Regions from separate parts of the Agrococcus sp. Ld7 genome, predicted to be linked through region 1. Evidence: predicted binding sites of a transcription regulator. Region 1 holds the regulator's gene; the other holds the start of a gene.
The links. The regulator LexA, encoded in region 1, represses DNA repair genes until DNA is damaged. The targets are predictions, from matches to a motif close to TCGAACANNTGTTCGA.
Positions count from the first base shown of each region.

Region 2: the regulator LexA is predicted to act here: its motif matches at 2,877-2,892, upstream of ACJJVL_RS03605 (DUF222 domain-containing protein).

Region 1 is NZ_JBISGY010000026.1:97,508-103,025, reverse strand. It holds gene hisB (imidazoleglycerol-phosphate dehydratase HisB) at 1-291, opposite strand, end outside; gene ACJJVL_RS05315 (histidinol-phosphate transaminase) at 301-1,380, opposite strand; gene ACJJVL_RS05310 (hypothetical protein) at 1,449-1,853, opposite strand; gene lexA (transcriptional repressor LexA) at 2,090-2,731, shown strand; gene hflX (GTPase HflX) at 2,801-4,306, opposite strand; gene ACJJVL_RS05295 (class I SAM-dependent methyltransferase) at 4,376-4,939, shown strand; gene dapF (diaminopimelate epimerase) at 4,923-5,518, opposite strand, start outside.
Region 2 is NZ_JBISGY010000023.1:7,130-12,647, reverse strand. It holds gene ACJJVL_RS03615 (glycosyltransferase) at 1-1,065, shown strand, start outside; gene ACJJVL_RS03610 (hypothetical protein) at 1,154-2,680, shown strand; gene ACJJVL_RS03605 (DUF222 domain-containing protein) at 2,927-4,372, shown strand; gene ACJJVL_RS03600 (hypothetical protein) at 4,399-4,578, opposite strand; gene galE (UDP-glucose 4-epimerase GalE) at 4,705-5,518, shown strand, end outside.

The sequences.
Region 1 (5,518 bases):
CACTGTCGCGTCGCCGTAGCGGCGCACGCCGGTCTTGTCGCCCAGCGCATCCCGCAGCGCAAGGCCGAGTGCGATCGCGGTGTCCTCGACCGTGTGGTGCGCGTCGATGTCGGTGTCGCCCGTCGCCTGCACGTCGAGGTCGATGAGCGAGTGCTTCGAGAGCGCCGTCAGCATGTGGTCGAAGAACGGAACGGTGGTCGAGATCGAGGAGCTGCCGGTGCCGTCGAGATCCAGCAAGAGCCGGATGGTCGACTCGCTCGTGGTGCGCTCGATCGTTGCGGTGCGGGCCATGGCTCAATCCTATTCTGCGGTGAGCGCTGCCATGGCCTCGAGCAGCGCGGTGGTCTCGGCGGGGGTACCGGCAGTGATGCGGAGCGTGCCGGGCAGGCCGACGTCGCGCACCAGGATGCCGCGATCGAGGAGCGCCCGGAACGTGCTCTGCGGATCGGCGATGCCACCGACGAGCACGAAGTTCGCGTCGGACGGGTACGGCGCGAGCCCGAGCGCCATGAGCTCGTCGACGATGCGATCGCGCTGCTGCCGCAGCGCGTCGACGCGCGCGAGCATCTCGCCGCTGTGCCGCAGCGCGGCGACCGCGGCCGCCTGGGTGATGGTCGACAGATGGTAGGGCAGGCGCACGAGGCGCAGGGCGTCGATTACCGCGGGATCGGCCGCGAGGTAGCCGACACGGATGCCCGCGAACGCGAAGGCCTTGCTCATCGTGCGCGAGACCAGCAGGCGCGGGTGTCGCCCGAGGAGCGTCAGCGCCGTCTGGCTGCGGTCGTGGGCGAACTCGGCGTATGCCTCGTCGACGAGCACGATGCCGCGGGCCGACTGCACGGCGGCCTCGACCACGTCGAGGCCGATCGCGGTGCCGGTGGGATTGTTCGGCGAGCAGAGGAAGACGACATCGGGGTCGTGCTCCTCGATCGCGGCCCGGACGGCAGCGGGCGTCAGCGTGAAGTCGGCGGCGCGCGGCACCGGCACCCATCCCATGCCGACGCCCTGGGCAAGCAGCGGGTACATCGAGTAGGTGGGTGTGAATGACAGCAGCGTGCGACCGGGACCGCCGAACGCCTGCAGCACATGCTGCAGCACCTCATTCGAGCCGTTGCCCGCCCAGACCTGCGAGGGATCCACACCGTGGCCGAGGTAGTCGGCAAAGCCCTGCCGCAGCGTGTCGAACTCCCTGTCGGGGTAGCGGTTCGCGTTCGGCAGCGCGCGCGCGATCTCCTGCACGATGTCGAGCGCGACCGCCTCCGGCACGCGGTAGGCGTTCTCGTTGACGTTCAATCGCACGGGGACGTCGAGCTGCGGTGCGCCGTACGGCGTGAGTCCGCGCAGGTCGTCGCGGATGGGCAGATCATCGAGGCTCGTCACGTGACAAGCCTAGGACGATGTCTGATGCCCCATCGCGACGGCCGAGCCGCAGGACTCGGCGGGCGCGGTCAGCTCGTGAAGTGCGCTGGGATCGCGAGCTGCTCGCCGGGCTGGATCGAGCCGTTGATGCCGTTGAGCATCTCGATCTCGGCGATCACGTCGCGCGGGTCTGCCTCCGGGGCGACCGCCTGGGCGATCTGCCACAGGGACTGACCGGGCATCACGGTGACGGTCTCGAACGAGGCCGATCCGGTGGTCGAGGATGCGACTGCACCCGCGAGTGCATCGCCGAGCACGCCAACGCCGGCGAGCGAGGCCACGGCGAGCACGGGGGTCGCGACCAGCAGCGCGAGCGCCCGTCGTCCTCGGACGGTCATGCGAAGCCGAGTCGCTTCAGGGGCAGATGGGGCCGCAGCAGGTGCCGCAGCGGGCATCGTCGCGGCGATCCATGCGGTGGGTGCGATGGCAGTCATCGGTGCTCCTTCCGGTTGGGACCCGCAGGCGATGCTCGGCCGGGAGCATCGCCTGCGAATCTCTGTTTCGAACCTATCTTCGAATGCCCGAGCTCGTCAAGCGATACTGCAAGAATTACGCCCGACACGCTCGAACATCCGTTTGATTCAGGCATCCAGTCGGATACGCTTTCGAACCAGGAGCAGTCAATCCCAGGCCACCCACACGCCCCGTCCGGGGCACCCGGAGGCGCCGGATGACGGAGCGGAGCGGTATGACGAGGCAGCTGACCGAGAAGCAGCAGGCCATCCTGCAGGTCATCCAGAAGGCCGTGCGCCAGCGCGGCTACCCGCCCAGCTACCGCGAGATCGGCGATGCCGTCGGTCTCTCGTCGCTCTCGAGCGTCACGCATCAGCTGGGGCAGCTCGAGCTCGCGGGCATGATCCGTCGCGATCCGGCTCGACCGCGGGCCATCGAGGTGCTCGTGCCGGACGAGCTGGATCCGTCGGTCGGGAGCCTGGAGCAGGCCGCCTTCGTGCCGATGGTCGGCCGCATCGCCGCAGGCATCCCCATCACGGCGGAGGAGCAGATCGACGAGGTCTACCCGCTGCCGAAGCAGCTCGTCGGCGGCGGAGACCTCTTCATGCTCAAGGTCGTCGGCGATTCGATGATCGACGCGGCGATCTGCGACGGCGACTGGGTCGTGGTGCGCCAGCAGCGCGATGCCGCCAACGGCGACATCGTGGCGGCGATGCTCGATGAGGAGGCGACCGTCAAGGTCTTCAAGCAGCGAGACGGCCACACCTGGCTGCTGCCCCGCAACTCGGCGTTCGAGCCGATCGTCGGAGACGAGGCCGAGGTGCTCGGCAAGGTGGTGGCGGTGCTGCGCTCGGTCTGAGGCTGGACGACGACGGAGGCGCCGAACCGCTCACGCGGCCGGCGCCTCCGTCATGCGCGGAGCGCCACGTCAGACGCGGAACTCCGCGAGCTGGCTCAGCACCGCCTCGGAGACGAGCGCGTCGATGCGGGTCCCGGCCTCCTCGTAGCGCTCGCTCACGACGTCGAAGCGGTCGTGGAGCATGGCGATCACGTCGCCGCGCTCGAAGGGCACCAGCAGCGACACCGGAACCTCGGGCCTCGGCAGCAGCTCGGCGATGCGCGCGAGGATCTCGTCCACACCCGCGCCCGTGCGCGCCGAGGCGAAGATCGCATCCGGCTGCAGGCCGCGCAGGACCAGCCGCTCGTCGTCGCCGATCAGGTCGGCCTTGTTGAACACCACGATCTCCGGGATCGCCCGCGCCCCCGTCTCGCCCAGCACGTCGCGCACCGTGGCGATCTGCGAAGCGGGGTCGGGGTGGCTGGCATCGACGACGTGCACGATGAGCTCCGACTCGCCGACCTCCTCCAGCGTCGAGCGGAACGCCTCCACCAGCTGGTGCGGCAGGTGGCGCACGAAGCCGACGGTGTCGGCGATGGTGAACTCGCGCCCGTCCGCCGTCTCCGCGCGACGGACGGTGGCGTCGAGGGTCGCGAACAGCGCGTTCTCGACCAGCACCCCCGCGCCGGTGATCCGGTTCAGCAGCGACGACTTGCCGGCGTTCGTGTAGCCCGCGATCGCCACGCCCGGCACCTCGAAGCGGTCGCGGTTCGCGCGCTTCGCCTGCCGGGCGGGGCCGAAGCCCTTGATCTGCTTGCGCAGCCGGGCCATGCGGGTGTGGATGCGACGACGATCGAGCTCGATCTTGGTCTCGCCCGGTCCGCGCGAGCCCATGCCTGCGCCCTGCCCGCCGACCTGACCACCGGCCTGGCGCGACATCGACTCGCCCCAGCCGCGCAGTCGCGGCAGCAGGTACTCCAGCTGCGCGAGCTCGACCTGCGCCTTGCCCTCGCGGCTCGTGGCGTGCTGACTGAAGATGTCGAGGATCACGGCGGTGCGGTCGATCACCTTGACCTTCACGCGATCCTCGAGCGCGCGCCGCTGGCTGGGCGAGAGCTCGCTGTCGGCGACCACGGTGTCGGCCCCCAGCTCCTGCACCATCGCCGCCAGCGCATCCGCCTTGCCGCTGCCGACGTAGGTCGCCGGATCCGGATTCGGCCTGCGCTGCAGCACGCCGTCGAGCACCTGCGCGCCGGCGGTCTCCGCGAGCGCGGCGAGCTCGCGCATCGAGTTCTCCGCGTCGGTCGTGCTGCCCGAGTAGACGCCCACGAGCACGACGTTCTCCAGTCGCAGCTCGCGATACTCGACCTCGGTGACATCCTCGAGCTCGGTGCGAAGGCCGTCGACGCGCCGCAGCGCGGCACGCTCGTCGCGGTCCAGCTGCGCGCCGTCGCTGTCGCTGTCGCTGGAGGCGTCATCGGCCTGCAGCGCCTGCGCGCGCGCCGAGAGCACCTCACCGTCGGCGCTCTGCGCCCACCGGAGGATGCGCTCCGTCGCGCGCCCTTCTTCGGCGGTGGTGTCCTGCGGTTCTGCCATGCTCTGTCCTTCGCTACTGTCGAGTCCGTGCCGGACCACTACTTCTCCCCCGATCCCGTTGCCCCGAGAATGCTCAGGACGATCCTGGTGCCGATCGATGGCCACGAGCGCGAGATGGTCACGGCGACCGGGGTGTTCTCCGGCGACCGACTCGATGTCGGCACCGAGGTGCTGCTGGATGCGGTTCCCGCGCCTCCCAAGACCGGGGAGCTGCTCGATCTCGGCTGCGGCTGGGGGCCCATTGCCGCGACTCTCGCGACCCGCTCCCCCGACGCGCATGTCTGGGCGGTCGATGTCAATGCCCGCGCGCTCTCGCTCGTGGAGCGGAATGCCGAGCTGCTCAGTCTATCGAACATCACCCCGGCGACTCCTGACCGAGTGCCGAGCGAGGCGCGGTTCGCGACCATCTGGTCGAATCCGCCCATCCGGATCGGCAAGCCGCAGCTGCACGAGCTGCTCGAGCGCTGGATCCCGAGGCTCGAGCCCGGTGGCACCGCGTGGCTCGTGGTGCAGAAGCATCTGGGCGCCGACTCGCTGCTGCGGTGGCTGGCCGAGCGCTTCGCCGGCTTCGACGTCGAACGTGCCGACTCGAAGCGGACGTACCGGATCATCGCCGTCACCGCGCCCGACTGACTCCCCCGTCGATCTCCTCGCCGCGGAAGACCAGCTCCGCGGGGCCCGTCAACCAGGCGTGCCCGCGCTCGTCGACCTCGACCTCGAGCCGGCCGCCCGGCACGTCGACGATCCACCGGTCAGCAGCATCCCCCGACCAGTGCCTGGTCGCGAGTGCGGCGGCGACGGCACCCGTGCCGCACGAGAGCGTCTCACCGGAGCCGCGCTCGTGGACCCGCATGCGGATGGCACCGACGCCGTCGGCGATCGAGCCCGGCACGACGAACTCCACGTTCGCGCCGCCCTCGGGCTCCGGATCGAGGACGGGTGCGGCGTGCAGGTCGAGCGAGGCGAGCTCGTCGGCGCTCGCGAGCGCGACCACGACGTGCGGATTGCCCGTCGACACGTCGAGCCCCGGCCTCGCGACCTCGATGCCGTGCGCGGCGACGAGTCGATCGCCGCCGAGCTCGAAGGTGCCGAGGTCGACGGCGAAGAGCGCCCCCTGGCGGATGACGCGCTTGAGCCCCGAGCGCGTCGCGACCTCGATCGCCGCGCCGTCGGCGAGCTCGATGAGACCGGCATCCAGCAGGAGGCGCACGA
Region 2 (5,518 bases), on a different contig from region 1:
AAGTCGGCGGCGCTCGACGACGCGTGGCGCTACCTGCACGAGCACGTGCTCGAGCAGCGCGCGTACCGGCACTGGTCGACCGACCGCATCATCGTCGGCATCGTCGACGCCGACGGCCGAGTCGCCGCCGACTCCCCGCGCGTGCTCGCCGGCGCATTCGCAGACGAGCGCATCGGCGGCGTGCAGTCGCTCGTGCGCATCTACAACCGCGGGCACATCCTGACCTGGGCCCAGCACCTCGAGTTCGCCATCACCGCCTTCGTCTACCAGCTGGGCCGCTCGCGCTGGGGCACCGCCAACATGGGTGGCAACGGGCAGTACATGCGGCTCGCGGCACTCGACGACCTGGTGGTCGAGGATTCCCTCCCGACGGGCATCGAGCGGGGCCCCTGGCGCGACCGCCTCACGGAGGACCAGGACATCGGGGTGCGGATGATGCGGGCCGGCTGGCACGGCTCCCAGACCGTGCTCACCACTGTCGACCAGCAAGGCGTGACTGACGTGCGCAGGCTGCTGCGGCAGCGCATCCGCTGGGCGCAGGGAGCCTGGCAGACCGTGCCCACGCTCCGCAGCGGGCGCGAGCTGCGCTCAGCACTCGCCTCGCGCATCGACCACCTGCTGTACCTGCTCGCGCCCGCGCTGCAGACCGTCATGGGCGCCGGCTTCATCGCGGCGCTCGCGATGCTGCTGGTCGGCAACGTCGCGTGGCTCGGCAGCAGCCCGGCGTTCATCGTGCTGTTCACGGTCATCTCGATCGGCCCGGTGTACGCGGCCCTCGTGGTCGTCGCACCGGGCGGCGCCTGGAGCCCGCTCGTCGCGCTCGCGTATCTGCCGGTCTACCTCGCCTACACGTGGCTCATCTGGCCGGCATTCACCGTTGGGCTCGTGCGCGAGCTGCTGGGCGTGCACGGATGGGCGAAGACCGCTCGCGAGCCGCTCGACGCCAACCTCGCGGGCGAGACGGCTGACGCTGCCGCGATCGCGGTCGGCACTGCAGTCATCACGGCGATCACGGCGACGATCGTCGACGGCTCGCATCGCGAGCGCCACAAGCGCGCCGCCTGACCCCTTGCGCGCGCCCCGAGGTAGCCTCGCAGCAACGTGCCCGCACCAGCCGCGGTAGGCACGCGATCAACGCGACGGGGAGCCGACGATGCTGGATGCGCTGCGCAGCCACCGACGCGAGCGTCAGCGGCGTGACGCCGTCGCGGCCTTCCATCGCCGTGAGCACGAGCTGCGGCCCGGCTACAAGGTGTGGGGCTACAAGAACTCGTTCGCGAAGGGGTTCGTGGTCACCGACGGCCCCACGCCGTTCGCACCGCACGAGCACTGGGATCACCTAACGGTCGGCCGCTGGCACGTGCGGCTCGACCCGGATCTCGAGCGGCAGCACGCCACCTCCCCTGCCGCCGAGGTGCTTGTGCTTGGGCAGGCGTTCGACGACGGTGGTCCGAGCAAGCGCCGAGGCGTTGCCGGCCGCATCGTGCGCGGGCTCGCGAACGCGCGCGGGGTCGAGGCGCAGACCGCGGCGCTCGACGAGATGATCGCGTGGATCTCCGGCCGCTACGTCGTGCTCATCGCCCGGGGCGAGCGACTCGACGTCTACGGCGACCCGCTGGCAACCCGATCCGTGTTCTGGCACCGCGGCGACTCGGGTGTGGCCCTCGCCTCGCACACCCAGATCCTCTCGCAGCGCGCTGGCGGCCTCGACAGCTCGCGCATGCGCTGGGTGATGGCGCACCCCGGCTACCGCGACCCCGCCGGCAGATGGCTGCCGGGCCTCATCACGAGCCACGACGGCGTCGGCCAGGTGTACGCGAACGCGCGCCTCACCATCCGGGGCTCAGATGTCGCGCACGAGCGCTTCTGGCCGCGCACCGACCGCGTCGAGCTGCCGCCGCTCGAAGCTGCGACCGGGTTCAGGGATGCGCTGCAGCAGCAGGTGCGCAACTGGATCTCGGTCGAACCCGCGACGGTGCTGACGCTCACCTCCGGCCGTGACTCGCGCGCGGTGTTGGAGGCCGGGCTCGTCGACCTACGCGGTGCGGGCGCCGTCGCGCTGACGTATCACCCGCTGCATCGGCCGCAGAAGAGCACGCGCAACGACCTGCTCACCGCCAGCCGGGTCGCGGCATCCGCGGGCCTGCATCACCTGACGCTCGATGTGCCGGCGATGTCGCCCGCGTCGCCGTTCGCTGCGCTCTACAACGCGACCTTCCCGACCTACCAGCGCTACGCGGCGCTCGCCAACGCGCTCTACATCGCGGCGCCCGCGAAGGCGGCGATGATCTTCGGCGTCGGTGGGGCGATCATCACGGGGATGTACACGAACACCGCCGATCGTGACCTGCGCCCCGAGCTGCTGGCCAGCAAGTACACCGCGTCGCCGTTCGCGCGCGACCCAGAGCTCGTTGGGGAGATCGCGCGCTGGATGGAGTGGACGCAGTTCTCGCTCGACGCGCTGCGCGGCTACGACTTCTACGACCTGTTCCACTGGGAGCACCGGATGCCGAAGTGGGGCGCTGCCGGCTACTCGGAGTACGACCTCGCGACTACGCCGGCGCCGGTGCTCAGCTCGCGCCGCCTGCTCGTTGCCGCTCTCTCGCTGCCGAAGCAGCAGCGCGTCGACGCGCTCGTCTACCGCTTCATCGCCGAAGGTGAAGCGGCGTTGAGCGCCTGACGCTCGGCGGGCACTGCCCCGTCGCCGACCGCGTGGCGAGGAGCGACAACACGTGCGCTCAGCCGCGCCTCCTCGTCGCTGACCGCGCGGCGAGGAGGCACCCGCACGCCGAGGGGGCGACCGCCCTTGCTCTTCGACTGAAGTGCATCGCTGCGCCGAACCCGGGCTCGCGCAACCTGTGGACAACTCTGATTGATCGAACATACTTTCGATAAACTGGTCCCCAGAAGCGCAAGGAGGGCGATCATGACACAGCAGTCAACCGGTCAAACGGCCGACGTCTCGAACGCCCTGCGCTCAGCGATCGGCGCGATTGCCGCAGCGGCCGCGACGCTCGATGCCCTGCTCCCCCGCCTCGACGAAGAGCAGCGCCGTATAGCTGTCGGCCTTGTCGGCGACGTGGGCCGCGCGAATGACGCGCTGCGCGTCCGCATCGCTGACGACATCTCCAAGCGGCACGACGGCCTGCCGAAGGATGACCGCTTCACCGTTGCCTGCGGCTACCGCGACCCTCTCGACATGCTGACCACCGAGTTCGGCATCACGCATCCAGCAGGGAAGCGCCTGCTACAGGTCTCGGCGGCCCTGCGCCCGAGCCCGAGGCTCTCGGGCGGCACGGTGCCCACTCGGTTCCCTGTGCTCAGCGAGGCCGTTGCGACTGGCGCGGTGACGATCGATCAGGCCGGTGCGATCATCGAGAGCCTCGGTGACGCGCCTGATCGAGCGAACCCTGCTGACCTGGAGGCTGCGGATCGGGCGCTCGTCGCCTCGGCTCTCGGCGCGCGCGGGGCGCATCCCGGCGAAGACGGCGTGGTCGAGCAGCCGATGACGCCGCTCCTGCTCGCCAAGCTCGCGCGGGCGTGGCGCAACGGTCTGGATCCCGACGGCGTCGAGCCGCGCTATGAGGAGCAGCTGCGGCGGCGCAGTCTCACCTGCGGCACCCGCGCCGACGGCATGCTTGCTGGGCGCTTCGCTTTTCCTCCCGATCAGGGAGCGGTGTTCCTCGCCGCCATGGACCCCTTCACGTCGCCCCGCACGCCGGTCTTCCTCACCGACGAGGAGCGCGAGCGCGCCGAGCTCGTCGATGACCGCACGCGTCCGCAGAAGATGGCCGATGCACTGATCGCGATGGTGAGCACCGCAGCCGAGCAGAGCGACGCACCGCGGGTCGGCGGGGAAGCACCAACGGTCGTGCTCCACCTCTCCGAGGCGACCTACCGAGCGGCGCTTGACGGCGAGCCTGGCGGGAGTGCCACCGACGAGCGCACCGGCGACGCCGTACCGGTCGACGTGGCCATGGCCATGATGTGCGACGCGCACATCCAGGCGGTCGTCACCGGCGCAGACGGGCTCCCGCTCTACCTCGGCCGCACGGAGCGCCTATTCTCGCGGGCGCAGCGCCGAGCGCTGGCGGCTCGAGACAAGGGCTGCCGGGCGCCTGGCTGCACGGCACCGATCAGCTGGTGCGAGGCGCACCACGTCACTTTCTGGAGCCTGGGCGGCCTGACCGACATTGACAACGGCATCATGCTTTGCACGCACCATCACCACGAGGTGCATCGCGGCAGACTCGAGGTGCTCAAGGGCCCTCGGGGGTGGATCGTCGTCCCCAGAGTCCGCGCGCCGCGCCGCAGACGCGGCTGGGCCACTGATTTCGATCCAAGCGTGCTCTACCTCCAGCCCGTCGCCTGAGCCGACCGTTTGACTCGCGGCGACGCCTACGCCGCTGGCCGTGCCGCGGGCGGCGCTGCCGCTCGCGGTAACTCGCGCCACATCATGTCGCAGCGCACGCAGTGCAGCAGGCCGTCGAATGCCCGCGGCCGGGGCGCGACGAGCCCGCAGAGCGGACATTCCGCCACTTCGTACTCGACACCGTTGTCGAGCGTGTAGATCGCCATAACGCCATTATCGCTCATGCACCTGGGCAACTGGCTGTGGTTCGACTGCGCGTTGCGGGTGCCTGCGCCTGAGGCCCGCCTGAGCGCCCGCCTAGACTGCTCTGGCACTCAATCCCAGGAGGTCCCATGCGCGTGCTGCTCACCGGAGGCGCCGGCTTCATCGGCTCGCACACGGCGATCGTCCTCATCGAGCACGAGCATGAGGTTGTCATCCTCGATGATCTCTCGAACGCCAGCGACGAGGCAGTGCGCCGCGCATCGCGCCTCGCCGGCACCGAGATCCCGCTGGTGGTCGGCGACGCGGGCGACCGCGAGCTCGTCGGTCGGGTGCTCGCCGAGCACCGCATCGACGCGGTGATCCACTTCGCCGGCCGGAAGGCCGTGGGCGAGTCGGTCGCGAAGCCGCTCGAGTACTACCGCGTCAACCTCGGCTCGGCGATCGCGACCCTCGAGGCAATGGCCGAGCAAGGCGTCGAACGCTTCGTCTTCTCCTCGTCCGCGACCGTCTACGAGCGGCCGGGCCCGCTGCTCGCCGAAGATGCGCAGGTGGGCCTCGACCTCGAGAACCCCTATGGCCGCACGAAGGCCATCATTGAGGCGATCGTCACCGACGCCTCGATGGCGAACTCGGCGCTGCAGGCGGCCGTGCTGCGCTACTTCAACCCGGTGGGCGCACACGCCTCTGGCAACATCGGTGAGGATCCCAAGGGCATCCCGAACAACCTCATGCCGTTCGTGGCGCAGGTAGCGGCGGGCGTGCGCGAGCGGCTGCGCATCTTCGGCGACGACTACGACACCCCCGACGGCACGGGCGTGCGCGACTACATCCACGTCGTCGACCTCGCCGAGGGCCACGTGGCCGCGCTCGAAGCACTGGCGCCCGGCGTGCTGACCGTGAACCTCGGCACCGGCAGCGGAGGCTCGGTGCTCGACGTGCTGC